DNA from 4 places in the Pantoea deleyi genome. Region 1 is predicted to be linked to each of the others. Evidence: predicted binding sites of a transcription regulator. Region 1 holds the regulator's gene; each other region holds the start of a gene.
What was found. The regulator CRP, encoded in region 1, controls carbon source genes, mostly activating them, when cyclic AMP is high. The targets are predictions, from matches to a motif close to ATGTGANNNNNNTCACAT.
Positions count from the first base shown of each region.

Region 2: a site for CRP is predicted at 3,581-3,598, ahead of J1C59_RS15070 (CdaR family transcriptional regulator). Genes of this name have one in related genera too.
Region 3: a site for CRP is predicted at 3,882-3,899, ahead of J1C59_RS17370 (nucleoside-specific channel-forming protein Tsx). Genes of this name have one in related genera too.
Region 4: a site for CRP is predicted at 3,913-3,930, ahead of epd (erythrose-4-phosphate dehydrogenase). Genes of this name have one in related genera too.

Region 1 is NZ_CP071405.1:414,526-422,517, forward strand. It holds gene J1C59_RS01890 (putative adenosine monophosphate-protein transferase Fic) at 1-456, shown strand, start outside; gene J1C59_RS01895 (aminodeoxychorismate/anthranilate synthase component II) at 498-1,073, shown strand; gene argD (bifunctional acetylornithine/succinyldiaminopimelate transaminase) at 1,155-2,375, shown strand; gene J1C59_RS01905 (YccS/YhfK family putative transporter) at 2,377-4,452, opposite strand; gene crp (cAMP-activated global transcriptional regulator CRP) at 4,510-5,142, opposite strand; gene J1C59_RS01915 (OsmC family protein) at 5,447-5,851, shown strand; gene J1C59_RS01920 (phosphoribulokinase) at 6,228-7,097, opposite strand; gene J1C59_RS01925 (YheU family protein) at 7,159-7,377, opposite strand; gene J1C59_RS01930 (hydrolase) at 7,382-7,992, opposite strand, start outside.
Region 2 is NZ_CP071405.1:3,168,295-3,176,286, reverse strand. It holds gene mtnN (5'-methylthioadenosine/S-adenosylhomocysteine nucleosidase) at 1-360, opposite strand, end outside; gene dgt (dGTPase) at 453-1,943, shown strand; gene degP (serine endoprotease DegP) at 2,079-3,512, shown strand; gene J1C59_RS15070 (CdaR family transcriptional regulator) at 3,697-4,854, shown strand; gene J1C59_RS15065 (DUF3461 family protein) at 4,910-5,302, opposite strand; gene dapD (2,3,4,5-tetrahydropyridine-2,6-dicarboxylate N-succinyltransferase) at 5,527-6,351, opposite strand; gene glnD (bifunctional uridylyltransferase/uridylyl-removing protein GlnD) at 6,435-7,992, opposite strand, start outside.
Region 3 is NZ_CP071405.1:3,685,521-3,693,512, reverse strand. It holds gene J1C59_RS17385 (amidohydrolase) at 1-1,187, opposite strand, end outside; gene J1C59_RS17380 (LysR family transcriptional regulator) at 1,302-2,198, shown strand; gene yjdN (VOC family metalloprotein YjdN) at 2,271-2,708, shown strand; gene J1C59_RS17370 (nucleoside-specific channel-forming protein Tsx) at 2,826-3,692, opposite strand; gene J1C59_RS17365 (sensor histidine kinase) at 3,968-5,323, opposite strand; gene J1C59_RS17360 (response regulator) at 5,320-5,979, opposite strand; gene J1C59_RS17355 (hypothetical protein) at 6,658-6,999, shown strand; gene J1C59_RS17350 (hypothetical protein) at 7,035-7,253, shown strand; gene J1C59_RS17345 (helix-turn-helix domain-containing protein) at 7,627-7,992, shown strand, end outside.
Region 4 is NZ_CP071405.1:774,556-782,547, reverse strand. It holds gene mscS (small-conductance mechanosensitive channel MscS) at 1-123, opposite strand, end outside; gene fbaA (class II fructose-bisphosphate aldolase) at 304-1,383, opposite strand; gene pgk (phosphoglycerate kinase) at 1,489-2,652, opposite strand; gene epd (erythrose-4-phosphate dehydrogenase) at 2,704-3,723, opposite strand; gene tkt (transketolase) at 4,041-6,035, opposite strand; gene loiP (metalloprotease LoiP) at 6,307-7,062, shown strand; gene J1C59_RS03785 (YidB family protein) at 7,115-7,525, opposite strand; gene speB (agmatinase) at 7,704-7,992, opposite strand, start outside.

The DNA.
Region 1 (7,992 bases):
CTGGAACTGGGCCCGCGCAATCCGGGGCTGCCCTATCTGCGTCTGATCCACCGCACGCTGTTCCAGGATATCTACAGCTGGGCGGGTGAGCTGCGCACCATCGATATCTGGCGCGATGAGACGCCCTTCTGCCATTTCGAATATATCGAAAAAGAGGGCAACGCGCTGATGGCCGCGCTGGAGGAGGAGAAGGGGCTGGCGGAGCTGCCGCGCGAGGAGTTTATCCGCCGCATCGCGCACTACTATTGTGAAATCAATATGCTGCACCCGTTTCGTCACGGGAATGGCCGCGCACAGCGCATCTTCTTCGAACAGCTGGCGCTGCATGCCGGTTATCTGCTGTCGTGGGAAGAGACGGATGCGGAAAGCTGGAAAGCGGCGAATCAGGCTGGCGTGGCCGGCGATCTGGAACCGCTGGAGCAGGTGTTTGCGAAAGTGGTGAGTGAGGCAGCTTAACCGCGTAGAATAGCGGCGCGGGTTATCACTCTGGATGGTTCATGCTGCTGCTTATCGACAACTACGACTCCTTTACCTGGAATCTTTATCAATATTTCTGTGAACTGGGCGCAGAAGTGCAGGTGGTGCGCAATGATGCCATCACCCTGGCACAGATGGCGGCCTTACCGCTGACCCATCTGGTGATCTCGCCAGGTCCCTGCACGCCGTCGGAGTCGGGAATTTCGCTGGCGGCGATCAGGCACTTTGCCGGTCAGCTGCCGGTGCTGGGTGTCTGCCTGGGGCATCAGGCGATCGCCCAGGCGTATGGCGCACAGGTGGTGCGGGCGCGTCAGGTGATGCACGGCAAAACGTCCGCTATTCAGCACACCGGTCAGGGTGTGTTTCGCGATCTCAATAATCCCCTGACCGTGACCCGCTACCATTCGCTGATTGTGCAGCGTGATTCCCTGCCGGACGATTTTGAGATAACGGCCTGGACGGTGCGTGACGGCGAACCCGACGAAATCATGGGATTCCGCCACAAGACCCTTGCCCTGGAGGGCGTGCAGTTCCATCCCGAGAGCATTCTCAGCGAACAGGGCCACCAGCTGCTGCGCAATTTCCTGACGCAATAAGTTGCCTTTGAGTGATTTTTTATGCATATTTTGTGATTATTATTTCAAGGTTGCACAAACATCATTCAAATGGGGTCATCAATGGCAGCGGAAAAAATTGCGGTCACGCGGGAGACGTTCGATAACGTTATTTTGCCTGTTTATGCACCTGCGCAGTTCGTGCCGGTAAAAGGCAAGGGCAGCCGTGTATGGGATCAGCAGGGCAAAGAGTATATCGATTTCTCGGGTGGCATCGCCGTCACCGCACTTGGACACTGCCATCCTGCGCTGGTTGAGACGCTGAAAAGCCAGGGCGAGACGCTGTGGCACACCAGCAACGTGTTCACCAACGAACCGGCGCTGCGTCTCGCCAGTAAACTCATTCACGCCACCTTTGCCGAGCGCGTTTTCTTCGCGAACTCCGGCGCCGAAGCCAACGAAGCCGCATTTAAGCTGGCGCGCTATTACGCCTGCAAGCGCCACAGCCCGTTCAAAAGCAAGATCATCGCCTTCCACAACGCTTTTCATGGCCGGACGCTCTTTACCGTCACGGTCGGCGGGCAGCCAAAATATTCAGACGGATTCGGGCCTAAACCGGCAGATATCGTCCATGTGCCGTTCAACGACCTGGACGCGGTGAAAGCGGTGATTGACGACCATACCTGCGCCATCGTGGTTGAGCCTGTTCAGGGGGAAGGCGGCGTGATGCCTGCCACACAGGCCTTTATGCAGGGGTTGCGTGAGCTTTGCGATCAGCACCAGGCGCTGCTGGTGCTGGATGAGGTGCAGAGCGGCATGGGGCGCAGCGGCAAGCTCTTCGCCTATGAGCACTATGGCATTCAGCCCGATATCCTGACCTCGGCCAAAGCGCTGGGCGGCGGGTTCCCGGTCAGCGCCATGCTGACCACCAATGAGATTGCCTCGACGATGGCGCCGGGCGTTCATGGCACCACCTATGGCGGGAATCCTCTGGCCTGCGCCATCGCCGAAACCGCGCTGGATATCATCAACACCCCGGCCGTGCTGGCGGGCGTGGAAGAGCGTCGTCAGCACTTTGTGACGGCGCTGCAGGCGATTGACGCGAAGTATGATCTGTTCAGCGATATTCGCGGCAAGGGGCTGCTGATTGGTGCGGCGCTGAAGCCTCAGCACGCCGGTAAATCGCGCGACATCCTGAATGCCGCGGCGGCCGAAGGGGTGATGGTGCTGGTTGCCGGTACTGACGTGATGCGTTTCGCGCCGTCACTGATCATTGAACCCACTGACATCGAAGAGGGCATGCGTCGCTTCGCCACGGCGGTCGGCAAAGTGCTCAACGGCTAAATCAGCGCTTCCGTAAATGCCGGATCAGCCAGCGGCCATGTTGCGGTCGCTGGCTCCACGCCAGCGATGAGATGGTGTGCATCACGCTCAGATGATCGAGGATGCGCCGCACATGCTGCTCCACGACCGTAACCGGCCCCTCACTGATATTCTCCAGCTCATCCAGCAGGTTGACCTGCGAGCTTGCACCCTCATACTCCAGCCGCTGCTGACACCGCTGCAGCGCGATTTCACAGGATTGCAGATAGCGCTCGGCCAGCGAGGCGGTGAGCATGGTGTGTTCGCGCGCCAGAATCGTCATCGCATTGATATGCTCGACGATAAACTGGCTGTGCGTCACCCAGAGCCGCATATCTTTCAGATACTGGGCGTTGAACGCCGGTTCCTGCATCGCCTGATTAAGGGAGTTGAACAGCGCATTGTGTGCCTGATTCACCTGCACGCGCTGGTAAGCCAGCTTGCCGGGCGATTGCTCATCGCCCAGCAGCAGCCGCAGCGCATCCTGATAGGTTTCCAGGGCATCATGCGCGTTCTGCCGCAGCAGGCCACTCTGCCACTGCGGCCAGAGCCAGAGCATTCCGCCAAAGGCGATCAGACAGCCCATCAGCGTATCCATCAGGCGCGGCAGCAGAAACTGCGCGCCGTTCAGCGACAGCAGCTGCAGCGAGTAGACGGCGGTCACCGTGAAGCCAATCATCGACCAGCCATAAAACTGACGGGTAAAGCGATAGCTGATAAAGGTGATGGCCAGCATGATCAGCAGCACCAGCGACTCCGGCACCGCCAGACGCAGCGTGGCGGCCGCGATCACCAGCCCGGCAAAGGTGCCCAGCGCCCGGTGCTGAATGCGGACGCGGGTGGCGCTGTAGCCGTTCTGGCTGACGAACATAATGGTCATCAGGATCCAGTAGGGCTTGGGAATGTTGAAGAACAGCGCCAGCGCGCTGCCCAGCATCAGCATGACCGCAAAGCGTCCGGCGGTACGCAGCGACGAGGAGCGCAGCGAGAGATAGCTGCGCAGGGCGGGCAGCAGCGGCAGACGACGCTGGCGATCGGCCATCAGGTCGCGCTGATAGAGCGGTTTCTGCGTGCGCAGGACCCGGGCAATCCGGTTGAAGTGATAGAGGCAGAAGTGCCCCACCGGATTGTCGGGATGCTGCCAGGTGATTTTCTCCAGCGCGCCGAGCTGTTTATCCATCGCGAAGCGCTCGGGTAACCGGTGATAGAGGATGTTATCCGCCAGCACCCGCAGCCGGGCCGAGATGGTTTTGGCATTCCAGCGGATCACCGCTTCGGCATGGCTCTGCTCGACCAGCTTCTGCACCTCTTCCGGCCGATGCAGGCTGACCGAGATATGCTCCTGCAGATCCAGCGCCACCTGAAAGGCGCGCGTCAGCCGCTTGTGGCTGTGGTCGCGGCTGGCCGACAGCATGTGCATCTGCTGATAACAGGTGTTGATCAGATCGACCACCTTCTGCTGACGAGCCAGCAGCGGCGGCAGGGCCTTCTCCGGATCGGTCAGCTGCGTCAGCAGGGTATATTTGGCGTCGCAGTAGTTGGCCAGCTCGCGGTAGATCAGGCTCAGGCTCTCGCGCATCGGCTGCTCTTTCCAGAGCCAGAACCAGAACCAGTTAAACAGCCCGTACCAGAGCGTACCGCCGATATAGAGCAGCGGCGGAACATAGATCGGCATGCGCCCGATCAGGCTCAGGGTAAAGATGGCGGCGATAAGGGTGCCGGGCAGCAGGCGGCCATGCAGCGGGCTGATCTCCCCGGTTACGCCGAGCAGCAGCGGCATAATAAACAGGATCAGCGGCAGCGGCACCGCCTGCAGGGTGAGCCACTGGATCAGGAAGCTGCCGAGGGCAAACAGGCTGCCACCGACGATCAGGCGTTTGAAGAAGCGTTTATGCGGCGTATCCAGACCGGCGATGTTGCAGCAGGCGGGCACCAGTGAGAAGAGCAGACCCTTTTGCAGGTCGCCAGCCAGCCAGCCCAGCGCCACCGGCAGGCAGAGCACCAGCGTTTGCCGCAGGGCGTAGTTCACTTCAGGATGGTAGATTATTCGACGCCACATCGGCTCAGCACAAACAATAACGGCGTGATGTTGCCATCACGCCGTGGGTGACAGGAATCAGCGGGTGCCGTAAACGACGATGGTTTTGCCGTGTGCAGAGATCAGGTTCTGATCTTCCAGCATCTTCAGAATACGGCCCACGGTTTCACGTGAACACCCTACAATCTGGCCAATTTCCTGACGCGTAATTTTAATTTGCATGCCGTCGGGATGCGTCATGGCATCTGGCTGTTTCGCCAGGTTAAGCAGGGTCTGTGCAATGCGTCCGGTAACGTCGAGGAAAGCGAGGTTACCCACTTTTTCGGACGTGACCTGCAGGCGACGCGCCATCTGCGACGAGAGTCGCATCAGGATGTCAGGGTTCACCTGGATCAGCTGACGGAATTTCTTATACGAAATCTCTGCCACTTCACACGCGCTTTTCGCACGTACCCAGGCGCTGCGCTCCTGGCCTTCTTCGAACAGGCCAAGCTCACCAATAAAATCACCCTGATTCAGGTAGGAAAGAATCATCTCTTTGCCTTCTTCATCTTTAATCAGAACCGCGACGGAACCTTTCACGATGTAGTAAAGCGTTTCTGCTTTTTCACCTTGATGAATCAGCGTACTTTTGGATGGATACTTGTGAATATGGCAATGGGACAGGAACCATTCGAGTGTAGGGTCTGTTTGCGGTTTGCCGAGAACCATTCGCTATTATCCTCTGTTGTAATCGTGCCCAAAATACAGGGGGCAGTTTTCCCTGTCAGGCGGTGAAAGCTTCAAGCGTTTTCCATTTCAGGAAATTATTCGGGCCGCATCAGGCGCAGTGCGCATCATTCTTCCCGGCTTCGTCATCGGGTGACGAAAAATATTTTCAGCACTGTTTGTAGCACAGCTTTAGCCGACTGTCTTCTGTTGTCTCGCTTCAGCTACGGGCGGATTTCTCCGGATTGCTGTTTACCAGGGGAAAGCGTACTCTGGCGGCAAAACAGTGTATTCCGGAGCAAAAAACATGCAGGCAAGAGTGAAGTGGGTAGAAGGGCTGACATTCCTCGGAGAATCCTCATCCGGCCATCAGATCCTGATGGATGGTAATTCAGGGGATAAAGCGCCCAGCCCAATGGAGATGGTGCTGATGGCGGCGGGCGGATGCAGCGCGATCGATGTGGTCTCAATTCTGCAAAAAGGCCGCAACGATGTGGCTGATTGTGAAGTAAAACTGACCTCAGAACGTCGTGAAGAGGCGCCGCGAATCTTTACGCACATCAACCTGCATTTTATCGTCAGTGGCAAAGCGCTCCAGGATAAAGCGGTCTCACGCGCGGTGGATCTTTCGGCGGAAAAATATTGCTCGGTCGCCATCATGCTGGGCAAAGGCGTGACGATCACGCACAGCTACGAAGTGATCGCGCTGTAACCGTCATCGGTGTTTGAGGTTGCCGGTAGTCTGTTGTCAGACCTTAGCATCGCAGAGAGTCTGCGTTGAGACAGTGATGGCGCAGCGAAGCGGGTCAGATCGGTAAAGCCGCAACGTCCGCCCTTTATGGCATGCTCTGCCCGCGCCCTCCTGGCGCGGGACACTTTCCGCTTCTGACGCTCTTCCCTGCCTGCTGAACTTTTCTGTTACGGCCAGATGCTTTCTGCCCGCGGTTGTCTATCGCGGCCTGACTGAAACCGGATGCGGCTACCGGACGTCTGCTTCCTGAAGCCTGCTCAGCGAGTTAAGCTTATCCGCTGCGATAACATTGCCTGCTCTGGTTTTTAAACCGTCTGAAGAGCGCTTTCCTGGCCCCTTACTCTATCCGTTTGCCTTCCATCAGCCGTTTCACCAGCGGGCCCATAATGAGCTCCATCGCCAGACCCATTTTGCCGCCCGGCACCACCAGCGTATTGATGTGCGAGATAAAGGAGCCCTGCAACATCGCCAGCAGATAGGGGAAGTCGATATCTTCCAGCGCCTGAAAGTGAATCACGACAAAACTCTCATCCAGCGACGGGATGGCACGGGCGGCGAACGGGTTGGAGGTGTCCACGGTCGGGACGCGCTGGAAGTTGATATGGGTGCGGGAGAACTGGGGCGTAATGAAGTTAATGTAATCCTCCATCGACCGGACCACCGAGTCCATCACCGCCTCACGGGAATGGCCGCGCTCGCCGGTATCGCGCACCAGCTTCTGGATCCACTCAAGGTTAACAATCGGCACCACGCCAACCAGCAGATCGACCTGCTCCGCCACGTTGTGCTGCGCCGTCACCACGCCGCCGTGCAGCCCCTCATAGAAAAGAATATCGGTGTTCTGCGGCAGCGGCTGCCACGGCGTAAAGGTACCCGGTACCTGATTCCACGGCACCGCCTCATCGTAGGTGTGCAGATATTTGCGCGACTGCCCCTGTCCGCTATAGCCATACTCTTTAAAGCTCTGCTCCAGCAGGCCAAAGTCATTGGCTTCGGGGCCGAAGTAGCTGACGTGACGTCCTAAATCGCGCGCCTTACGAATCGCCATATCCATCTCAGGACGGGTAAAACGGTGAAAACTGTCGCCTTCCAGCTCCGCCGCACGAAGATCAAGCTGCTGAAAGATTTTGCGAAACGCGAGGCTGGTGGTGGTGGTTCCTGCACCGCTGGAACCGGTCACCGCGATAATAGGATGACGTGCAGACATAGAGAAGCTCCCTGTGAGATCGGGTAACAGGCATTGTTAGCATGAAATGGCAGCAGGCGCATCAGCCATGAAAGGCGTTGCGCGGCATAATATTGACCGATTCATGCAGTTCCGACCACACCAGTACCACTTCACCGCTTTCCAGCTGGCGTCGTACATCCGCCACTTTGTCCAGCAGGCTGCGCTCCTGCTCGCCGTAGTCTGTGCCTTCGCGCAGCACAAAGGTTTCAATCAGGTTTTCAAGGGTCTCAGGCGAGACCTGTTGCCAGGGAATAATCACGAGATCAGTTATCCAGAAAAGGGGCGATCCACTGAGGGATGCGCTGTTCCAGCCACATTTCAGGCTGGCGTAATGTGCCGCCGACAAAACCTACGTGGCCGCCGTGTGATGTCAGTTGATACGTAATAGTGGCAGATAATTGACCGCTCTGCGGGATCACCTCATCACTCATAAAGGGATCGTCACGGGCGTGCAGGATCAGCAGCGGTTTTTCTACCTGCTTCAGCCAGGGCATGGCGCTGGCGCGATGATAGTAATCTGCCGCATCCAGAAAACCGTGGGCGCGTGCCGTAATTGCATCATCGAAATCGCGCAGCCGCCGCAGCGCCTTCAGCTCCGCCAGATTCACCGGCAGCGTGTCCGGCCAGGCGTGCAGCTTACGGCGGGCATTCTTCTTGAGCTGGGCCAGCAGATAGTGCTGGTAGAAGCGTGAAAAACCGCGTTCCAGTCTGACGCTGCAGGGTGCCAGCAGCAGCGGCGCGGAAACAATTACACCGGCGTCGACCTCTGCGGCGGCGCCCTCCTGACCCAGCAGGCAGCCCAGCATGTTGCCGCCCAGCGAAAACCCCACGGCGGCGGTGGGCACGCGGCCCCAGCGGGTGTGCAGCCAGCGCA
Region 2 (7,992 bases), 1.2 Mb from region 1:
AACAAAGGCGGCCGGACAACCTGCCATCTGGCCTGGCTCATACCCAAACGCGGTAACGTCCGCATCGTGATAGCGCACCTCTTCGGACACCACGATATCGCCAACGCTGAGAGTGGCGGCTAAGCCGCCCGCCGAACCGGTGTTGATCACCACGTCGGGCTTGCAGAGCTGCAGCAGCAGCGTGGTGCCCAGCGCGGCCGAGGTTTTACCAATGCCCGATTTCAGCAGTGCCACCTCAACACCCTGCAGGGTGCCGGTGTAAATTTCGCAACCGGCCAGCGACAGCGTCTGACGGTTTTCAATTTTGTCGCGCAGCAGGGTAACTTCCTGCTCCATCGCGCCGATGATGCCTGCTTTCATAATGAGTTCCGCTAATGTAAAGATTCAAAATTTAGGGCATAGTCTAACATGGCAGTCCGGGGATTAATTCACGAAAAAGTCAGGGGTAATTCATGTCGGCGATCAATTTCAGGAAGAAGATCAGCTTCTCGCGCCCTTATACCAGTCGTAAAGATCCGGAAGGCGAATATTACATTACGCGTCATTTTGAGAGCGACCGCGGACGGATTATCAATTCCGCCGCCATCCGCCGCCTGCAGCAGAAAACGCAGGTCTTTCCGCTGGAGCGCAACGCCGCCGTCCGCTCCCGCCTGACGCACTCGCTGGAGGTGCAGCAGACCGGCCGTTACATCACTAAAGAGATCCTGCAAACCCTGAAGATGCAGGGCGGGCTGGCGCAGTATGGCCTGGATGAGCTGGAAGGGGCGTTTGAAAGCCTGATAGAGATGGCCTGCCTGCTTCACGACGTCGGCAACCCGCCGTTTGGTCATTTTGGCGAGGCGGCCATTAACGACTGGTTCGAAGAGCACCTCGCCGCCGAGCTGGTGGACCCGCTGGTGGCGGGCGTGGAAGGCGAGGAGCAGCGCAGGGCATTCGATCAACTCAATGCGATGATTCGCCAGGATCTCTGCCATTTCGAGGGCAACGCGCAGGCTATCCGCATGGTGCACACGCTGCTGCAACTCAATCTCAGCTATTCGCAGGTCGCCTGCATCCTGAAATATACCGCACCCGCCTGGTGGCAGGGTGAAAAGCCCGCCGAATTTAGCGTATTAATGAAAAAGCCGGGCTTTTATCTCTCCGAGCAGGATTATATTGCTGACCTGCGCGCCGCCACCAATATGGAAGAACATCATCGCTTTCCGCTCACCTATATAATGGAAGCCGCCGATGATATCTCCTACTGTATTGCAGATTTGGATGATGCTGTAGAAAAAGATATCTTTAATGTTGAAAGTTTGTATGAGTTTCTGAATAAAGCCTGGGGACCGGTTAAAAATAATGACGCTTTCAGCCGGACGATTGGCGAAGCCTGGCGTGAAGCCTGCAGTAAAAAACGCCGCAGCCGCAGCGATCAATTTTTTATGTCATTACGCGTAAATGTTCAGAGCGTACTGGTCAGCTACGCCGTGAAACGTTTTGTCGATAATCTGCCGGCCATATTCGCGGGAAGTTTCAATCATGCGCTGCTGGAAGATGAGGGAGAGGAGGGGCGTCTGCTGCAGCTGTTCAAGACCGTCGCGCGCCAGCAGGTGTTTAACCACTCGGAAGTCGAGCAGCTGGAGCTGCAGGGCTATCGGGTGATCAGAGGCTTACTGGAGATCTACGCGCCGCTGATGCGCCTGAATTACGAAGCCTTTACCACGCTGATAAATGAAGATTTCCTGCGCCAGCACCCGATCGAAACCCGGCTTTTCCATAAGCTCTCCGGCAAACATCGCAAAGCGTATCTGCATAAGATGCGTAATCTGGTGGTGGAACATAAATATCAACGGCTGTTGTGGGAGCGTTATTATCGCTTCCGGCTTATTCAGGATTATATCAGCGGAATGACCGACCTCTACGCCTGGGATGAGTACCGCCGACTGATGGCCGTAGAATAAGCCACCGATTGTAAAGAGCGCGAATAAATTTTTACCTTTAGCTTAAACTTTTAAAGGAACTTCGCGCTAAAACATTTATCTCACCTTTCGACCACAGCAATGGTCTGAACAGTAATCTTATTGAGAAACGAAAAAATGAAAACAAAGACCTTAATGTTAAGTGCGCTGGCTCTGAGCCTGAGCATGGCCCTCGCCCCTGTTACTGTTTCTGCTGCACAAACGGCCTCATCCGACAGTCAGCAACAGCCAAGTCTGGCTCCCATGCTGGAGAAGGTCATGCCCTCTGTGGTCAGTATCAGCGTCGAGGGGACCACCACGGTGAAAACCCCGCGTATGCCGCAACAGTTCCAGCAATTCTTTGGCGATAACTCGCCTTTCTGCCAGGACGGTTCACCGTTCCAGGGCTCACCGATGTGCCAGAGCGGTGAGGGCGGCGGCGCGCCTGCGCCAGATACGCAGCAGGAAAAATTCCGGGCGCTGGGTTCGGGCGTCATCATTAATGCCGAAAAAGGCTATGTGGTTACCAACAACCACGTGGTCAACAATGCGACCAAAATTCAGGTACAGCTCAGCGACGGCCGTCGTTACGACGCCAAAGTAATCGGGAAAGACCCCAGCTCAGACATCGCGCTGGTTCAGCTGAAAGATGCTAAAAACCTGACCGCGGTGAAAATTGCCGACTCCGACAACCTGCGCGTGGGCGACTACACCGTGGCGATCGGTAACCCTTATGGCCTGGGCGAAACCGTGACGTCCGGTATCGTCTCGGCGCTGGGCCGCAGCGGCCTGAACGTGGAAAACTACGAAAACTTCATCCAGACGGATGCGGCGATCAACCGGGGTAACTCCGGTGGTGCGCTGGTTAACCTCAACGGTGAGCTGATCGGGATTAACACCGCCATCCTGGCGCCGGACGGCGGCAACATCGGTATCGGCTTTGCGATCCCGAGTAACATGGTGAAAAACCTGACGGCTCAGATGGTTGAGTTTGGTCAGGTGAAACGCGGCGAACTGGGCGTGCAGGGTACGGAGCTGAACTCCGAGCTGGCAAAAGCGATGAAGGTCGATGCACAGCGCGGCGCCTTTGTCAGCCAGGTGCTGCCGGATTCGGCGGCGGCCAAAGCGGGCATCAAAGCGGGTGACGTCATCGTTTCAATGAACGGCAAACCGCTGAGCAGCTTCGCATCCCTGCGCGCCGAAGTGGGTTCACTGCCGGTGGGCACCACGCTGAAGCTGGGCCTGCTGCGTGACGGCAAACCGGTCGATGTCTCCGTTCAGCTGCAGCAGAGCAGCCAGGCGAAAGTGCAGTCCGCCACCATCTATAACGGCATTGAAGGGGCGGATCTCAGCAATGTCGAAACCGGTGACAAGGGCGTCCGCGTGGACAATGTGAAACCGGGCAGCGCCGCAGCGCGCATCGGCCTGAAAAAGGGCGATGTGATCCAGGGCGTTAACCAGCAGGTGGTGACCAACCTGGGTGAACTGCGCAAAGTGCTGGATACCAAACCTTCCGTGCTGGCGCTGAATGTGAAACGCGGTGACAGCAGCATCTATCTGCTGATGCAGTAACGGGTTATCCCTCATACACAGGCGGACTGCGGTCCGCCTTTTTTGTGCCCGCGCTCTACCCCGCCAGAGTGTGATGCTGACCGCAGATTCAGTAAATGCCTCCCCGGCTCTGTGCAATTGCACAATGCTCTGCGCCGGGCGCATGCGTATTCTGTTTCTCCCCCCTCTTTATCAGGAGTTATGGATGGCGACCTATCACCTTGATGCCCGGCTGGCACAGGATATCGTGGCACGCACCATGAAGATTATTGACAGCAACGTCAACGTGATGGATGCGCGCGGCCGGATCATCGGCAGCGGTGACCGGGAGCGCATTGGGGAGTTGCACGAAGGCGCTCTGCTGGTGCTCTCGCAGGGGCGGGTGGTCGATATCGACGAGGCGGTGGCTAAACATCTTCATGGCGTACGGCCCGGCATTAACCTGCCGCTGCGGATCGATGGCGACATCGTCGGCGTGATTGGCCTGACGGGCGAGCCGGTAGCTCTGCGTCACTATGGCGAGCTGGTCTGTATGACGGCGGAGATGATGCTGGAACAGGCGCGGCTGCTGCATATGCTGGCGCAGGATAGCCGTCTGCGTGAGGAGCTGGTGCTGAACCTGATCCGCAGCGATACCCTGTCGCCGCAGCTGACCGAATGGGCGCAGCGCCTGGGTATCGACCTCAATCAGCCGCGGGTGGTGGCGGTACTGGAGATCGACAGCGGTCAGCTCGGCGTCGACAGCGCGATGTCGGAGTTGCAGCAGCTGCAGACCCTGCTGACGACCCCGGAGCGCGATAATCTGATTGCCATCGTGTCGCTGACGGAGATGGTGGTGCTGAAGCCCGCCCTGAATGCGCATGGACGTTATGACCAGGAGGATCACCGTCGTCGCGTCGAGCAGCTGCTGCAGCGCATGAAAGAGAGCGGTCACCTGCGGATGCGCATCGCGCTGGGCAACTTTTTCAGCGGGCCGGGCAGCATCGCGCGCTCCTACCGGACGGCGCGGACGACAATGATGGTCGGTAAGCAGCGGATGCCTGAGGTGCGCAGCTATTTTTATCAGGATCTGGTGCTGCCGGTGCTGCTCGACAGCCTGCGCGGTGGCTGGCAGGCCAATGAACTCGCCCGGCCTCTGGCAAAACTCAGGAGTATGGATAACAACGGCCTGCTGCGCCGGACGCTGATCGCCTGGTTCACCCACAACGTTCAGCCGGGCGCCACGGCGCGCGCGCTGTTTATTCATCGCAACACGCTTGAATACCGGCTGAACCGGATTTCAGAGCTGACCGGGCTTAATCTGGGGCAGTTCGACGACCGGCTGCTGCTCTATGTGGCGTTACAGCTGGATGAACAGGGGTGAGGAGAGCGGACATAAAAAAGGCCAGCAACGCTGGCCTCCGCTGTCGGCGAAAAAATTAACGACCGTTACGGGTCAGTTTTTCCAGATCCGACTCGATTTCAGTGATCTTGTGCGAGACCACACTCTCCAGATGACGCAGGTCATCCAGGATCTTACGTTTCAGATCCACTTCAACCTGGTCACGCTGGCAAATCTGGTCCAGCTCATCGATGACATAACGCAGATTCGGGCTGATTTCCTGCACTTCTTTGTAGCCCTGGGTCGCGTGATCGGCCACAACTGTTTTGCGCTGGCGCGGATATTTGAATTTCACGCTCTTCGCGAAAAACTCGCCTTTATCTTTGCGGAAGTAGATTTTCAGAATGTCGTTGTTGGCTTCCTGACGCAGGCTGTAGCGGTCAATGTCGTCCGGATTGCTGATTCCTAAGCTTTTCAGATTGTCATACATAGCGTTGTTTCCATCAAAAGTGAGAAGCGCGCAGTTTTGTTCATGACGTCAGACAACTGTAGACATAAAGCAGCGGGATGAACATTGCGCGACAGGATTTAACTGGCGCGGATTATGACCTGGATGAAAACTAAACGCACCCGATCATTCGCAACGCGAAGCAGGTGGATTGAGAATGGATGTAAAGAAAAGATGACGGGCTGGTTTCCAGCCCGTCACTGCAATCAGTCGATGGTGCGCAGCAGTTCGTTGATGCCGGTTTTGCTGAGGGTTTTCGCATCCACCTTCTTCACGATCACGGCACAGTAGAGGCTGTAGCTGCCATCTTTGGACGGCAGGTTACCGGAAACCACTACGGAACCGGCAGGAACGCGGCCATAGTGAACTTCGCCGGTTTCGCGGTCATAGATTTTGGTGCTCTGACCGATGTAGACGCCCATGGAGATCACTGAGCCTTCTTCAACGATCACGCCTTCCACGATTTCAGAGCGTGCGCCGATGAAGCAGTTGTCTTCAATGATGGTCGGGTTAGCCTGCAGCGGCTCCAGCACGCCGCCGATACCGACGCCGCCAGAGAGGTGAACGTTCTTACCGATCTGCGCACAGGAGCCCACGGTCGCCCAGGTGTCCACCATGGTGCCTTCATCGACGAAAGCGCCGATGTTGACGTAAGAAGGCATCAGCACCGTGTTGCGGGCGATGAACGCACCCTGACGCACTGCCGCAGGCGGCACCACGCGGAAACCGGCTTCTTTGAAGCGCGCCTCGTCCCAGCCCGCAAATTTCATCGGCACCTTGTCGTAAAAACGGGTCTCAGCGCCTTCCATCACCTGGTTGTCATTGATGCGGAAAGAGAGCAGCACTGCTTTCTTCAGCCACTGATGCGTTACCCACTCGCCGTCGATCTTCTCAGAAACGCGCAGTGCACCGCTGTCCAGCAGAGAGATTACCTGGTTGATGGCATCACGGGTTTCGCTGTCCACGCTGGTCGGGGTGATGTCAGCGCGACGTTCGAAGGCGGATTCAATAACGCTCTGTAACTGTTGCATATTTTTTTCCTGATCTGTCATGTACGATGCCGGGCAATACCCCGGCACAAGTAAAAAGATAAAGGGTTACCAGTCGGGTCGGGTCACACTTTATCGTTTGGATTAAGGGCCTCTGTCAACCGTTGTTGCAACGCTTTACGCATTTCTTCATTCAGCGCCTGCCGTTCGCTGTTGGCCAGAATAAACAAATCCTCAACCCGCTCGCCAATGGTGCTGATGCGGGCGCCGTGCAGTGAAACCCCCAGATCGGCGAAGACTTCCCCGACCCGCGCCAGCAGACCGGGCTGATCCAGCGCCACCAGCTCCAGATAGCTGCGGCGGTCGGTGTGCGTCGGCAGGAAGTTGACCTCGGTATCCACGCTGAAATGTTTGAGCCGGGCCGACGGACGGCGGGTGCGCGGCGGCACCCACTCGGACTGGGTGATCGCCTGCTCCAGCGCCTGAATGATCATCGGATGACGATCCGGCGAGAGCGGGCTGCCATCCGGCTCCAGCACGATAAAGGTATCCATCGCCATGCCGTCGCGGCTGGTGAAGATTTGTGCGTCGTGCACGCTGAGATTGCGGCGGTCCAGCTCTCCGGCGACGGCGGCAAACAGATGTGGCCGATCGGGACTCCAGATGAAAATTTCGGTGCCGCCGCGCGTGGCGTGCGGGCTGACCAGCACCAGCGGTTTTTTCAGATCGTGAACCAGCAGGTGGCGGGCGTGCCAGGCAATCTGATTCGGCGTATGGCGCAGGAAATAGTCGGCGCGACAGCGGTTCCAGATCTGATGCAGCCGCTCCTCATCGATGTTATCCATCCGCAGCAGTGCCAGCGCCTGCAGGCGATGATGACGCACCCGCTCGCGCAGATCCGGGCTGTTCTCCATGCCGCGTCGCAGCTGCTTCTCGGTGGCGAAAAAGAGCTCGCGCAGCAGGCTCTGCTTCCAGCTGTTCCAGAGGCTTTCGTTGGTGGCGCAGATGTCGGCCACGGTCAGGCAGACCAGATAGCGCAGCCGGTTCTCATTCTGCATCACCTCGGCGAACTGCTGGATCACCGTCGGGTCCTGAATGTCGCGCCGCTGCGCCGTGACCGACATCAGCAGATGGTGCCGCACCAGCCAGGCCACCAGCTGCGTCTCCCGCGAGTTCAGGCCGTGCATCTCTGCGAAGTCGAGCGCATCCTGCGCGCCGAGAATCGAGTGATCGCCGTTGCGCCCCTTGGCAATGTCGTGCAGCAGGGCGGCCATCAGCAGCAGCTCCTGCTGCGGCAGACGCGGCCATAACTCCACGCACAGCGGATGCTGCGGCCGGGTCGCTTCGCTGGCAAAGCTCTCCAGCTTCTGCAGAACGCGAATGGTGTGCTCATCGACGGTGTAGGCGTGAAACAGATCGAACTGCATCTGTCCGACGATATGCCCCCACAGCGGCGTATACGCCCACAACACGCTGTGGCGGTGCATCGGCACCAGCGCCCGGCTGACCGCGCCGGGATGGCGCAGGATCGCCATAAAGGTGCGTCGCGCCTCCGGGATCTGACACAGTGGCTGACTGAGATGGCGGCGTGCATGGCGCAGATGGCGCAGGGTCGTGGAGTAGATGCCTTTGATGCTGTCGTTGCGCACCATGACGTAGAACATGCGCAGAATAGCCTGCGGT
Region 3 (7,992 bases), 720 kb from region 1:
AAAATAACGTAAGAGGCCTGACCGCCACGCGCTATGACGCGCTCCATCATGCAGGTCGCATCTTCCGAACCTGCCGCCTGCGCTTTACGATCGACCACCGAGCTGAAGATGCCGAGGGCGTCCGCCTGCTGGTGGATGAAGTCGACCCACGGCTGCGTCGGGGTGCAGCTGCGTGCCGCACCCATCAGCGAAACCTGCTGCTCAACGCCATACATCGCGGCTGCGCCCGCAATCACCCGCAGCGCCTGCTGATAAACCTCGTCGTTGACCTTATTGGTCACACCGCGGGTTTCAATTTTCAGCAGGGCGCAGTCGGCGACCACGTTACGACCGGTTCCCGCCTGCAGCACGCCGACGTTGACCCGCGCCACGCCGCCGCTGTGCTGGGTTAATCCATGCAGCGCCAGCGTCGCCTGAGCCGCGGCCAGCAGGGCATTGCGACCCTCTTCAGGGCGGCCGCCCGCATGGGCACCGACGCCGGTGAAATGGACATCCAGTTTGGTGGTAGCAAGGAAGCTGTCGCTGCCGCACACCAGTTCGCCTGCCGGAACGCCGGTGCCGATGTGAATCGCCGTGAAGCGCTCAACGTCATCGACCACGCCTCTGGTGACCATCGCTTTCGCCCCGCGCACGCCCTCTTCGGCGGGCTGGAAGATCAGTTTAATCGTGCCGCTGAGCTGCTCTTTCATCGCCATCAGCACCGTCGCGAGACCCAGTCCGATGGTGGTGTGACCATCGTGCGCGCAGGCGTGCATCATGCCAGGGTTGCAGGAGGCGAACCCTTCGCGCTGCGGCAGGTGATCCGCAGCCTGACTTTCGTTGAGATCCAGTGCATCCATATCGACACGAAAGCCCATCACCGGGCCGGGACGACCGGTTTCCAGCGTCGCCACGATGCCGCAGAATCCCCCGGAGAAGTGGCTGATCCACTGCGGCAGCGCCCCCTGTTGTAACGCCCGCGCCTCCTGCTGCCTGAGCGTCGCGTCGTCCGGTAAACCCATCCGCGCATCGGCGTCGATGACGTCACGACCCAGCTTCAGCTGATAACCGAGCCTGTGCAGTTCTTCCGCCACTAAGGTGGCAGTACGGAACTCCAGCCAGCCCGATTCGGCATAGTGATGGAAGTCGCGTCGCCACTGTTGCAGCCTGGGCAGCAGGGCGCTGACGTGCTCTGAAAGGGGTTTCATCGGCTTTTTCCTCGTTGTTGATTTTTTATGCACTGCGTCGAATCTACACAATGGTGCTGGCGGGCATAAGATGCGAATATCTTGTGACTGATAAACAACGGTTATCGAGAAACTATGCCGGCCAACATCAAACTTCATCAGTTGCGCGCCTTCGTTGACGTGGCGCGACAGGGCAGTATCCGGGCCGCGAGCCGTCTTTCCGGGCTGTCGCAGCCGGCGTTAACCAAAGCGATTCAGGAGCTGGAGCGTGAGCTGGGGGCGAAGCTGTTTAACCGCCGTCAGCAGGGCGTCGTGTTAACCGATATCGGTGATAACTTTTTTCGTCATGCCAGCCTGGTGCTGGCAGAGCTGCGGGTCGCGGAAGAGGATATCCAGCAGCGGCTGGGGCTGGGTGGCGGTCAGGTGAACATCGGCGTTGGCGGCAGCGTGGCGCGCACCATCATGCCGCAGGTGATAAATCAGTTTCATCGTGAATATCCGCTGGTGAAGGTGCGCATCGTCGAAGGCCAGCTGGTGTCGATGGTGCATGAACTGCGTCAGGGCGCGCTTGATTTCACGATCAATACCTACGACCAGAGCCATCTCGATCAGGAGCTGATGTATGAGCGGGTCATGGAACGCGAATACAGAGTGGTGGTCCGTAAGGGCCATCCGCTGGAAAAGGCCCGCTCGCTGGCGGCGTTACAGCAGGCGGACTGGACGATGCCCACGCCGAAAGGCAGTTATTATCGCCTGCTGCACGATCTCTTTGGTGAGCGCGGCATGGCACCCAAAATCGTGGTGACCTGTGAAACGTTTATGGCCTGCACCAGCCTGGTCGCGCAGAGCGATTTCGTCAGCATCCTCTCAGTTGACGTCATTGACGATCCGATTCTGGGCCAGTCACTGGTGGCGCTGACGCTCGACGATCCCCTGCCGAAAGCGACCTTCTATCTGATTCAGCGGAAAGACACGACGCTGACCCCGATGAGCAGTTACATGGCGCAACTCTTCCGCCGGTATTGTCAGTGAAATCAGTGCGTAAAGGCGATCGTCTACACTCTTAAGGTACTGTAAAAATCCAACCGATAAATAGAGGTGAAGATGCAAGTCAGTCCTTATCTGTTTCTCTATGGCCGTTGCGAAGAGGCTATCGACTTTTACCTGCAGGCAACCGGGGGTGAGCTGCTCGGCAAAATGACGTTCGGAGATATGCCGGACCAGGGTGAGCAGGTCGGTGACCAGTCTGCCGCGCCACAGCCGCCAGAAAAGATCATGCATGCGCAGCTGCGCATTGGTGATGGTGAGCTGATGCTGAGCGATGGCGACACCGCGAAGCCACCCGCGTCTGAGCATGCCGGTTATGCGGTCAGCCTTTCCACCGATGATGTCGAAGAGGGTAAAGCCTGGTTTGAAAAACTGTCAGCAGGCGGCAAAGTAACGACGCCGTGGCAGGAGACCTTCTGGTCAGACGGCTTCGCCATGTTTATCGACAAGTTCAACATTCCATGGCGTATCAACGTCGAGAAGTCGCAGGACTGATTGCCGTGAACGGGTCGCGCTAACGGCAAGGCCTGAAAACCGGCACGCTGACCGGGAAGCTCAATTCCCGGCCAGCGTGCCGGTATATCGGACGGCACGCTGCGCCGCCCGCCCTCATCAGAAGTTGTAACCCGCCACCAGGTAGTAACCCCAGCCGGTTGATTTCACTTCAAATGGCCCTCTGCCGAAGTTCAGCTCCTGACCATCTGCCCACTGGCCGCCGTTGTGGAAATAACGTGCCACCGCAGAGATATGCCAGTGATCGTAACCCAGTGACAGAATGTGGCTGGAGGCGATGGAGTTGCTGGTGCGTGATGGGCCTGCTTTATCGCGGAGATCGGAACCCCAGTCGAAGTTGGTGAAGCCGACATAGCCCAGGTTACCGCCCCACAGCGTGGTGATTGGCACGAAGTATTTCACCTTGAAGCGATAGCCATCCCAGCTGTTTTCGTTCGCCGCACCGTAGTTTTCCCACTGGTATTTAGCGTAAACGTTCAGCGACAGGCCAACATCGCTGTGCGTATCAATATCGGTGCCCAGGCCCATGTACCAGGTATTCTGCCGATTATCGCTGTTGCGGCCCATGTCGTAGATGTAGTTGTTCGCGAAGTACCACTCTTTGAACGGGCCAAAGGCCAGGCTGGTGCCGGTCAGCTTATCGATAGAGAAGCGCGGTTCGATTTCCATGAACATCGGTGAACCGTGGTCGAACACGCCGTTGGCGTTGCTGTTGCCCACGCCAAAGAAGTTAGGCACGTCGAGGTAGCCGTAAAAATCGAACCACTCTTTCTTCGCAAACGCTTCATATTCCAGATAAACGTCGTTATTGAACTGCGGTCCGAAGCGGGTGTGGTAACTGCCTACCACGTTAACGCTCTGATGCCACCAGTCTGAAACATACTGCGGATCGCTTTCAGCGGCCTGCGCAGCACCGGTCAGTGAACATGCCAGCGCGGCACCTGCTATCAACGTTTTAAATTTCATTATCATCAGCCACATGCTTTTGACCGCCGCCCAGCAGAGGCAGTCAGAGAGATATCGGTCCCCTGGAGGGGAATAAGAGGTTCAGCAAAAACAGCCGTTTTCAGCCCGCGTAGCGTGCCTGTAACAGTTCGATAGAAAATAGATTTTGCTCACGTTTGTCAAAAAGTGTTGCATTACAATTCAGCTAAATTGTGATGTGCTTCACAATAATGACCAGGATCGAACGGAACCAGGCAACCGTTTACGTTGTCTGGTTCGTGATCAAACGGGCGGGATCAGGGAAGGGTGACACGAACCTGCAATCCACAAACGGTACCCTGTGGCGACAGGCAGTTGGAAAGGGCGACCTGCATCTGATACTTCTGCGCGACGTTGCGCACGATCGATAATCCCAGCCCGCTGCCCTGCGCTTTGACGTCAGGCGAACGGGTAAAACGATCGAATGCGCGATCGATGAAAGCGTCCGGCATCCCCGTGCCGTTATCGACGATATCGACCACCGTTCTGCCCGCGACCCGATGCAGCAGAACATCCACCAGGCTGCCTTCCGGGGTGTGCAGCATGGCGTTACCGATCAGGTTGTCGAACAGGCTGCGCAGTTCGGAGCGGCTGGCCTGCAGGCGGTACTGCGTGGAGCCGTTAAAGCCGATATCAATGCCGCGTTTATCCGCCACCACCATCAGCTGCTCAATGCTCTCCTTCAGCAGATCTTCCAGTTCGATATGTTCCACGCTGGCGACCACGCTCTGGTCATCCTGACGGGAGACGTTAAGCAGCTGCGTAACCAGATGACGGGTGCGCGTCACGCCAGCTTCCAGCTGGCTGAACTGCCGGCTCGCTTCACCGGGCTGAATATGCTGGCGCAGGTTTTCCAGCTGCAGCGTCACGGCGGTCACCGGTGTGCGCAGCTCATGGGCGGCATCCTCCAGGAACTGGCGCTGGGACGACCAGGCGTCGCGCAGCTTGCTCAGCAGCGAGTTATAGGCTGCCACCAGCGGCAGGATCTCATCCGGTAAGCCTTCCGGTGAGACGATATGCGGATGATGGGTCTCCTGCGCCGCGATCTGCCGCGACGCCACCTGCAGATCCCGCGTGATCTTCCGGACCACCAGCCAGATCACCAGCAGCGAAAGCGGCATCATCAGGATCATCGGCACGATCGCCGACAGCGCGCGCTTGACCATTGAGGCCTTCATGTAGCTGAGGTTGTGCATGACCTGTATGGTCCTGATCTCACTGCCTGGCATGCCCGGCCGGGTGTAGATACGCCACTCGCAGTCGCCGCAGTGGCCCACATAGACATCACGATAGCCGCGCTGATTCTGCAGCGGCGCCGCCAGTTCCGGCCAGGAGCTGGCCCGCAGCTGGCCTTTTTCGTCCCACAGCTGCACCACGAAGGCGCTTTTCGCCTTATCGGGCGCGATAAGCATCGGCATCAGGGCGGGCATCTGTTTATTGGTGGACCAGGCATCGGCGATTTTCGCCAGCTGATCATCCTTCATGGTGCCAACCATATCGCCGTAGCAGCTGAAGAAATACCAGGTCACGCCGCCGATCATCAGCAGATGAATTATCAGCAGCGTAGAGAGTAATTTGTTGCGCAGTGAGCGCATAAACGCGAAGGGTTTCATATTGCCGGCACCCGCCAGCCCAGTCCGCGCACATTGCGGATCACATCGTTATCGAGCTTGCGCCGCATGCCGTGGATCAGCACATCCACGGCGTTGCTGCTGACCTCATCACCCCAGCCGTAGATGCGGTTTTCCAGCTGCTCTCGCGACAGAATCGCGCCCGGCCGTTCCAGCAGCGCGTAGAGCAGGGCATATTCCCGTGCGGTAAGCTGTTCGCGCTGGCCTTTGTAGAGCACTTCGCGGGTCATCATATCGAGCTGGACATCGCCGCTGCCCAGCACCGAGTCCGCTGCGCCGTGGCTGCGTCGGGTGATGGCGCGCATCCGGGCCATTACTTCCTGTAAATCGAAGGGTTTGAGCAGGTAGTCGTCAGCGCCGCTGTCGAGCCCCTGTATCCGCTGCGCCACCGTGTCGCGTGCGGTCAGGATCAGCACCGGCGTGGCATCGCCGCGCCCGCGCGCCCGGCGCAGCACCTGCAAACCATCATCGCGGGGTAAGCCCAGATCCAGCAGCACACAGCTGTAGCCGCCTTCGCTCCACGCATTCTGGGCATAGACGCCATCGCGCACCCAGTCCACCGACCAGCCCGCGCCCTCCAGCGCCTGCTGAAGGTTTGCGCCGATCATTTCATCATCTTCAACCAGTAATACGCGCATGGCTGATCTCCTCTGCAAAGATGGAAGAGAGTGTACTCATCAATTGTTAGGTCAGAATTATCCGCCGTTTTCCTCTGCGCTGCCGCGACACTGGCTGCATTTGCTGACCGCAGGCACTGACGGAGACCGTGCAGATTTGCCGCCCGGCTTGAGCCGAAACGGTTCTGGCAGATCGCCGCCGTTAGCTTTACGGTGCCGCGATTTATCTGCACTCTTCCCACATTTTCCACATTTAATGAGGGGCAGACCACTGGCGGGCTGATAAAGATTTTGATGGTTAAGAGCCGAAGCAAACACGGCGCTGATTCTGCATTAATGTTACCCATCTTTATCTGCGTTATCAGCACCAGAGGAACCTTTAACCTGATAGGGTCCCCGGAACAGGCTGATTTAATCGGATGCGGGGAGATGTTAAAAGTAATTAATAAAAATTAACTCTGCAGAAAAAGTGTGCATTGCGTCACATAATTACGTCAATGCCAAACGTTACCGAAATGCGAAAGAGAGAAGAGAAGTACGTAAAGGACGCTCTTTTTCGTCAATCTGACTGATATTCATCACTTTTCTCTAAATTTTAATGGCGATATATCTTTTTGAAAAGAGGCGGTCGGATTGATATAAACGAACTCATCACTGGGTGTACTGATAGTAAAAGGATTCAATAGAGGGAATTTACAGATGAAATTATTAAGTCAGCGTCAGTTAATTTTAGTACCGGGTGCCAGCGGTGCCTATGATCCCGCCTATGCTGGTGCCTCTTCTCATGTCAGTCAGCACGGTCATCATTCAGGTCGTTCCGGTAACCCTTTTGGACCCAGTAATGGCGTCATTCAGGTGGTCGCGGCTCACCCTGAGATTGCGGGCTGCCTCAACGGAATCCTGGGCGGGATGGTTGGCGGTTCGTTCGGCGGCCCTGGCGCAGCGGTAGCAGGCGCCATTGGGGGCGGTATTGGTTCATGTTTTAATAATTCGGGAAACAGTCATGCCGGAAACAATTTTGGTGGTCAGTGTACCTGGTAAAGCAGGCCATGCCGGTCACCCGCGCTGAGGTCCTTATGCAAAAAATAGTCAGAGCGATATTAATTCTTATCAGCACATTAGTCGGCGCAGCGTTTTTAAATGGTGCCGGTGTTTCCTATGAGAACTGGTATGCGATGCCGGTCAACATATCAAAAATGGTGGTGACAATCGCAACGCTGGCGGCGTTTGTCAAAATCGCTATTTTTTTATCCTCAAAGCTTTGTAAAAAACCGAAAAGCTGCAAGGAAGTTTAAACAATATTCATTGCGTCCGGGGCCACTGGCCCCTTCCTGTGCGTTTGCAACGACGCTAAACCGATAATAAATATCACCCGGAAGATAAGACAGTAATGTTAATAGGGGTGATAGCAGCAAGCTGTTATGCAATATTTTTCTTAAACATAACATCCGCAGGTGCCCTTCGCCCCGGAAATAAAAAAAACCGCTCTCCACGCGCGAATACTCTTTATTTTCATCTGTCTCTGTCCGCCTCTCCCGCCTGCCATCCGTTCCCCGCCTGCCTCCCGTTTCCGCCGTTGCTAATTCTGCGCTAATTTTCTGCTAATTAAGGGATAAATTTTAGCGGGTAGAGTGGTTCCACTGCACATCAGCATCAACGGGAGGAACCATGAATCAGCGCGAGTTTATTCGGAGTCTGCTGGACTGGATTGAGAACAACTTAGGACACGATCTGCATCTGGATGAGGTGGCGCGCCGCTCAGGCTATTCGCGCTGGCATCTGCAACGCCTGTTTCGCCAGCATACCGGCTTTTCACTGGCAGAATATATCCGTCAGCGCCGCCTGACCGAGTCCGCGCTGACGCTGCTCAGCAGCAACGAAGCGATACTGCAGGTGGCGATGAACTACGGCTTTGACACTCAGCAGGCCTACACCCGCACCTTTAAAAACTACTTTATGATGACGCCGGGCCAGTTGCGCCGTCAGCGTCGGGTTGAGCCTGACCGGCTGCTGTTCCCCCTGGCGATGGCCAGT
Region 4 (7,992 bases), 360 kb from region 1:
CCCGACGATAAGAATGGCGATGGCCGCAACGATATTGACGGCGTAGCTGAGGATCAGCGCCTGATTCCGTATCAGCCAGTTGCCCGCGTTATTGATGCCGTCGACGACGTGTAACTCTTCCATTAATAAGCCCTGTTGTTAGATTCCCATCGGGGAATGACAAAACTGCCAGATGTAATCCGACACCCTGTGAACAAGGGTAATCAATTATCCGTTGAAGTGCCAAATCCCCCCGGCTTCCGGCGCGTTTAACGCATAAAAAAAGGCCCTTTCGGGCCTTTTTTGTACGGTAACGGTTATCCGTTACAGAACGTCGACAGCGTTAAGCTCTTTGAAAGCCTGCTCCAGACGCACGACCATTGAGGACTGGGCAGAACGCAGCCAGACGCGCGGGTCGTAGTATTTTTTGTTTGGCTTGTCGTCGCCTTCCGGGTTACCCAGCTGCGACTGCAGATAGCCTTCGTTCTTTTTGTAGTACTGCAGAATGCCGTCCCAGGTTGCCCACTGGGTGTCGGTATCGATGTTCATCTTGATCACGCCGTAGCTGATAGACTCTTCGATTTCTGCTGCTGAAGAACCGGAACCACCGTGGAAAACGAAGTCCAGCGCGTTGTGCGGCAGGCCATGTTTTTCACACACGAATTTCTGTGAATCGCGCAGGATGGTCGGGGTCAGTTTTACGTTGCCTGGCTTGTAAACGCCGTGAACGTTGCCGAAGGAGGCCGCAATGGTGAAGCGCGGGCTGATCGCATGCAGTTTTTCGTACGCGTAGTTCACATCTTCTGGCTGGGTGTAGAGCGCTGACGCGTCCATGTGGCTGTTATCCACGCCATCTTCTTCACCACCGGTGCAGCCCAGTTCGATCTCCAGGGTCATGTCCAGTTTGGCCATGCGCGCCAGGTACTTGCTGCTGATTTCGATGTTCTCTTCCAGAGACTCTTCTGACAGGTCGATCATGTGAGATGAGAAGAGGGGTTTACCATTTTTCTGGAAGTACTCTTCACCCGCGTCCAGCAGACCGTCGATCCACGGCAGCAGTTTCTTGGCGCAGTGGTCGGTGTGCAGGATTACCGGCACGCCATACTGCTCTGCCATCAGGTGAACATGGTGTGCACCGGCGATAGCACCGAAGATAGCCGCGCCCTGTGGCTTGTCAGTTTTGAAGCCTTTACCCGCGATAAAGGCCGCACCACCGTTAGAGAACTGGATGATGATTGGCGCTTTCACTTTCGCTGCGGCTTCAAGCGCCGCATTGATGGAGTCGGTGCCGACGCAGTTGACGGCTGGCAGTGCGAATTTGTTCTCTTTTGCAACTTTGAAGATCTTCTGTACGTCATCACCAGTGACAACGCCGGGTTTTACGAAATCAAAAATTTTAGACATGATTGTGTCCTGTTTCGTGACCGTTGTTCCCCTTGAGGAACGTCGATTTAAACGCCCAGTCGGGCAAGACTTCAGGCGATGCCGTCAGACATCGCCCCCAAAGGATTACTGCTTCGCACGCTCTTCCAGCATGGCAACGGCTGGCAGTTTTTTGCCTTCCACGAACTCCAGGAATGCGCCGCCGCCGGTCGAGATGTAGGAAATTTTGTCTTCGATGCCGAACAGATCGATAGCCGCTAAGGTATCGCCGCCGCCTGCCACAGAGAACGCGTCGCTGTCTGCAATGGCGTTAGCCACGATCTCGGTGCCTTTACGGAAATTAGGGAACTCAAACACGCCTACCGGGCCGTTCCACAGGATGGTTTTGGCATCCTTCAGGATGGCTGCCATGGCCTGTGCGGTTTCATCACCGAAGTCCATAATCTCTTCGTTATCCGCCACTTCCGAAACTTTTTTCACGGTTGAAGGGGCAGTTTCAGAGAATTCCGTGCCAACGCGTGAGTCAACCGGAACCGGGATACCATACTGGTCGCGCAGGCCTTTAGCCGCTTCAACGAAGTCGGGTTCATAGAGTGATTTACCGACCTTGTTGTCGATAGCCACGAAGGTGTTAGCGATGCCGCCACCGACGATCACGGTGTCCGCGATTTTCACCAGCGACTGCAGCACGTCAAATTTTGTAGAGACTTTAGAGCCACCGACGACCGCAACCAGCGGACGCTCAGGATTGCTCATCACTTTACCCAGCGCTTCCAGCTCAGCAGAGAGCAGCGGGCCTGCACAGGCGACAGGGGCAAATTTGCCGACGCCGTGGGTAGAGGCTTGTGCGCGGTGCGCGGTACCAAAGGCATCCATCACAAACACGTCACACAGGGCAGCATATTTTTTAGACAGCGCTTCGTCGTCTTTCTTCTCGCCTTTGTTGAAGCGAACGTTTTCCAGAACCACCAGCTCGCCAGCGCCCACTTCAACGCCATCGAGGTAATCTTTAGCCAGCGTCACGGTGGTGCCGTTCAGCTTCTCTTTCAGGTAGTTAACTACCGGCAGCAGTGAGAACTCTTCGTTGTATTCACCTTCGGTCGGACGACCCAGGTGAGAGGTAACCATTACTTTCGCGCCCTGTTTCAACGCCGCTTCAATGGTTGGCAGAGAAGCACGGATACGTGCATCAGACGTCACTTTACCTTCTTTAACAGGTACGTTCAGATCGGCACGGATCAGCACGCGTTTACCAGCCAGATCCAGATCGGTCATCTTAATTACAGACATGGTGAATCCTCTCGTTGATTCTCATAAGTTTTGCCAGACGCAAACCGCGTCTTACCTGAAACCACTTGCGGCCATCGCTAACGTTGTGTCGAGCATCCGGTTAGCGAAGCCCCATTCGTTGTCACACCAGACCAGGGTCTTGATAAGGTGTTGACCACTGACCCGCGTTTGTGTTCCATCCACAATGGCACTGTGCGGATCATGGTTAAAATCGACTGAGACTAACGGTAATTCCGTATAGTCAACTATACCACGAAATGCCCCCTCTGCTGCGCTTTGCAGCAGGGTGTTCACCTCGCACGCCTTCACGGCCTGGCGGACAGAAACGCTGAGATCGATAGCCGTTACGTTAATGGTCGGCACGCGTACGGCAATCGCCTCAAAGCGATCGTTGAATTTCGGAAAAATGCGGGTGATCCCGGCCGCAAGGCGCGTATCGACCGGAATGATCGACTGACTGGCGGCGCGGGTACGACGCAGATCGCTGTGATAAGCGTCGATCACCTGCTGATCGTGCATCGCGGAGTGGATCGTGGTGACGGTGCCGGACTCGATGCCAAAGGCGTCATCCAGCAGTTTGATCACCGGAATAATGCAGTTGGTGGTACAGGAGGCGTTGGAGACGATGCGGTCGCTGGCCGTCAGATCCTGCTGATTCACGCCATACACAACGGTGGCGTCGAGGTCATGGCCACCGGGATGCGAGAAGAGCACCTTCTTCGCGCCCGCCTGCAGATGCGCTTCGCCATCGGCGCGCGAGCCGTAGACGCCCGTGCAGTCCAGCACTACATCCACATCCAGTTCGCGCCAGGGAAGATCGGCAATGGCGGCGCGGTGCAGAATGCGCAGGGTATCGCCCCCGACACAGAGCACATCGCGCTCCTGGCGCACATCGAAAGCAAAACGGCCGTGGCTGGTATCATACTTCAGCAGGTGCGCCATACCGGTGGCCTCTGCCAGCTCGTTGATGGCGACCACGGTGATTTCCGCCCGCCGGCCCGTTTCATAGAGCGCGCGCAGGACGTTGCGTCCAATCCGGCCAAAACCATTTATCGCTACCCGTACCGTCATTTCTCTCCTGCCACGTCAGACTGAAAAAAACGTGCCGTTAGCCTGAGCGTTTCACTGCATTTTGTACAGGAGATTCTTACCCGGCATTGTCCGAAACCAGGGCGATCTGCCCGGCGACTGAAACGGTTCAGCTACAATAATAGAAGGAAGGAATAACGGGAATGACTGTGATCAATCTGCCTGCGTAAATTTGGATCTGCATCACAAAAACGGGCAAAAATCAGTTATTACTGCAGGAATAAAAGAGGAACAAGGGACGAAAATATCGTCCCCCCGGTTTTACGGCCAGACGGGTGCAGACCCGCCTGGCTGTTTTTTTACGCCAGCAGCGCCTTCGCTTTCGCGACCACGTTGTCGACGGTAAAGCCAAACAGTTCAAACAGCTGATCCGCAGGAGCCGATTCACCGAAGCTGGTCATGCCTACGATCGCGCCGTTCAGGCCGGTGTATTTGAACCAGTAATCTGCGATACCCGCTTCGATAGCGACGCGTGCGCTGACCGCTTTCGGCAGCACAGATTCACGGTACTCCTCGCTCTGCTTGTCGAAAGCATCGGTCGATGGCATGGAGACCACGCGCACTTTGCGGCCTTCGCTGGTCAGTTTGTCCCAGGCGCCTACCGCCAGTTCCACTTCGGAACCGGTGGCGATCAGGATCAGCTCCGGCGTACCTTCGCACGTTTTCAGCACGTAACCGCCGCGCGCGACGTTAGCCAGCTGTGCCGCATCACGTTCCTGCTGCGCCAGGTTCTGACGGGAGAAGATCAGCGCCGTCGGGCCATCTTTACGCTCAATGGCATATTTCCACGCCACGGCAGATTCTACCTGGTCGCATGGACGCCACAGGCTCATGTTTGGCGTGGTGCGCAGGCTCGCCATCTGCTCAACCGGCTGGTGCGTCGGGCCATCTTCGCCCAGACCGATAGAGTCATGGGTGTAGACCATGATCTGACGGATCTTCATCAGGGCCGCCATACGCGCGGCGTTACGCGCATACTCCACAAACATCAGGAAGGTTGCGGTGTAAGGCAGGAAGCCGCCGTGCAGCGCCAGGCCATTGGCGATGGCGGTCATACCGAACTCGCGCACGCCGTAATGGATGTAGTTACCGGCCGCATCTTCATTGATCGGCTTAGAGCCGGACCAGATGGTCAGGTTGCTTGGTGCCAGATCGGCTGAGCCACCCAGGTACTCTGGCAGAATTTTACCAAAGGCTTCGATGGCGTTCTGAGAGGCTTTACGGCTGGCGATCTTCGCCGGGTTAGCCTGCAGCTGCTCAACAAATTTCTGTGACTCTTCCTGCCAGTTCGCCGGCAGTTCGTTGCTGACGCGACGTTTGAACTCAGCCGCCAGCTCCGGATGCGCCTGCGCATAGGCAGCGAATTTCTCATTCCAGGCAGACTCTTTCGCCTGGCCCGCTTCTTTCGCGTCCCACTCTGCGTAGATGTCAGAAGGGATCTCGAACGGTGCGTGGTTCCAGCCCAGCTGTTTGCGGGTCAGTGCCACTTCGTCATCACCCAGCGGTGCGCCGTGTGAATCGTGGGTGCCCGCTTTGTTCGGTGAGCCGAAGCCGATCACGGTTTTGCACATCAGCAGTGAAGGTTTGTCACTGACGCTTTTCGCTTCGTCGATCGCCTTAGCAATCGCCCCGGCATCGTGACCATCGATGCCGCGGATCACATGCCAGCCATACGCTTCGAAGCGCTTCGCGGTGTCGTCGGTGAACCAGCCATCAATGTGACCGTCGATAGAGATGCCGTTGTCATCATAGAAGGCCACCAGCTTGCCCAGCTTCAGCGTTCCCGCCAGTGAGCAGACTTCGTGAGAGATACCTTCCATCATGCAGCCGTCACCCATGAAGACATAGGTGTTGTGGTCTACGATATCATGACCCGGACGGTTGAACTGGGCTGCCAGCGTGCGCTCCGCAATCGCGAAGCCGACGGCGTTTGCAATGCCCTGCCCCAGCGGACCGGTGGTGGTTTCTACCCCCACGGTATAGCCATATTCCGGGTGACCTGGAGTTTTTGAGTGCAGCTGGCGGAAGTTCTCCAGCTCGCTCATCGGCAGATCGTAGCCGGTCAGGTGCAGCAGGCTATAGATCAGCATTGATCCGTGACCGTTAGAGAGCACGAAACGGTCGCGGTCAGCCCACAGTGGGTTCGTTGGGTTGTGGTTCAGATAGCCACGCCAGAGGACTTCAGCGATGTCCGCCATACCCATTGGGGCACCCGGATGTCCCGATTTTGCTTTCTGTACTGCATCCATACTTAACGCGCGAATGGCGTTGGCAAGCTCTTTACGAGAGGGCATTTTCTACTCCAGGTCGGATTAATGCTTCGCACCTTAACTTATTGTTATTAATGAGTTAGCGGGCAAAACAAGGAAAAAGTTGCCCATCAATGTACATGAAAATCGGGGCAAAAGTACATGCTGTAAAACGCTAAATGCAGCCGCTTCGTCTGGCTTTTCCAGCCAACTCTGCTAGCAAAGTGCGGACGGGCACGCTATAACCAAAAAGTTTATTCACCTGACTGAGTTTCAGGTGTTTGTTTTTCTTACCTTGTTAAGAACGGGATAGAGCATGAAAATCCAGAAAACGGTATGTGCGCTGGGGCTGGCAACGCTGCTCAGCGGTTGTCAGGGTTTAGACAATAACGGGCTGATGCAGTCGGGCGCGCAGGCGTTTCAGGCGTATACCCTAAGTGACGCGCAGGTAAAACAGCTGAGCGATCAATCCTGTGAGCAGATGGACAAGGATAATCAGATTGCCCCGGCAAACAGCGACTATCAGCAGCGTCTGAACAAGATCGCGGCCGCGCTGGGCGATAACATCAATGGCGTGCCGGCCAACTACAAGGTCTATCAGACCAAAGATGTGAACGCCTGGGCGATGGCAAACGGCTGTATCCGCGTTTACAGCGGCCTGATGGATATGATGACCGACAACGAAGTGGAAGGCGTGCTGGGCCATGAGATGGGCCACGTCGCACTGGGCCATACGCGCAAGGCGATGCAGCTGGCGTACGCCACGACCGCAGCCCGCACGGCCGCCGCGTCGGTGGGCGGTGTGATCGGCTCCCTGTCGCAGTCACAGCTGGGCGAAATGGGTGAAAAACTGGTGAACGCCCAGTTCTCGCAGACCCAGGAGTCGCAGGCGGATGACTACTCCTACGATCTGATGAAGAAGCGCAACATCAATCCGATGGGTCTGGTGACCAGCTTCGAGAAGCTGGCGAAACTGGAACAGGGTCGCCAGAGTTCCATGTTTGATTCGCACCCGGCCTCTGAAGCGCGTGCGGAGCATATTCGTGAGCGCATAGCGGCGGACGCGAAGTAACGCCCAGGGCGGGCGCATCGGAAGGGATGCGCCTGTCACGCGGTTCAGCGGGCTAGCGGTGGAATATCTGATTTACCATCGAGCCCAGATCGAGTTTGTTCTCGTGCAGTGAAGCCTCGTCCATCTGCCCCTGCGGCGACATCCGGTCAATCAGCTGCGGCAGGATCGCCGCCAGCGCCCCTGTGGCTCCCTGCACATCCGTGCCCAGCTTCTCCGCCAGCGACTGCAGTTCAGCCTGACCAAACGCCGAGTGGATATCGCTGTGCGCCAGCGGCTGATTTGCGCCGGTGCCAATCCACGAGCTGAAGAGCTGGCCCAGTCCGCCCTGCTGGAATTTTTGCAGCAACACCTCGACACCGCCCTGCTCCTGCACCCAGTGCCAGACGGCCTGAAGCTGCCCCGGCAGATGCCCGTCACTCTGGTGGTTCTGCAGGGAACCCGCCAGGTCATCAAGAAAGCCCATGATTGCCTCCACGTTGAGAATGGGTATCACTCAGTTTAGTTGCTGATGCGGGATCGCGCCCGGACCACGGGCTGATGTGGCTGGCAGAAAGGGGGCGGGCGAGGCGTCGCCGCAGAGAGAGAAAAGCAGATGTAAACGCCTGCCGGACGCATCCGGCAGGCGTGGGATAGCGCGGGGATTAGCTTTTGTTCACAGCCTGAACATGCAGCATATCCAGCGCCAGCGTGGCCGCCGCCAGCGCGGTCAGATCGGCGTGGTCATAGCCCGGTGCGACTTCGACCAGATCCATACCCACAATGTTCATTCCCTGCAGGCCACGGATCAGCTTGGTCGCCTTGTCGGTGGTGAGACCGCCGATGACCGGCGTGCCGGTGCCAGGCGCATGGGCCGGATCCAGGCAGTCGATGTCGAAGGTCAGGTAGACCGGCAGGTCGCCAACGGTGCGTTTTACTTCGGCCAGGATATCG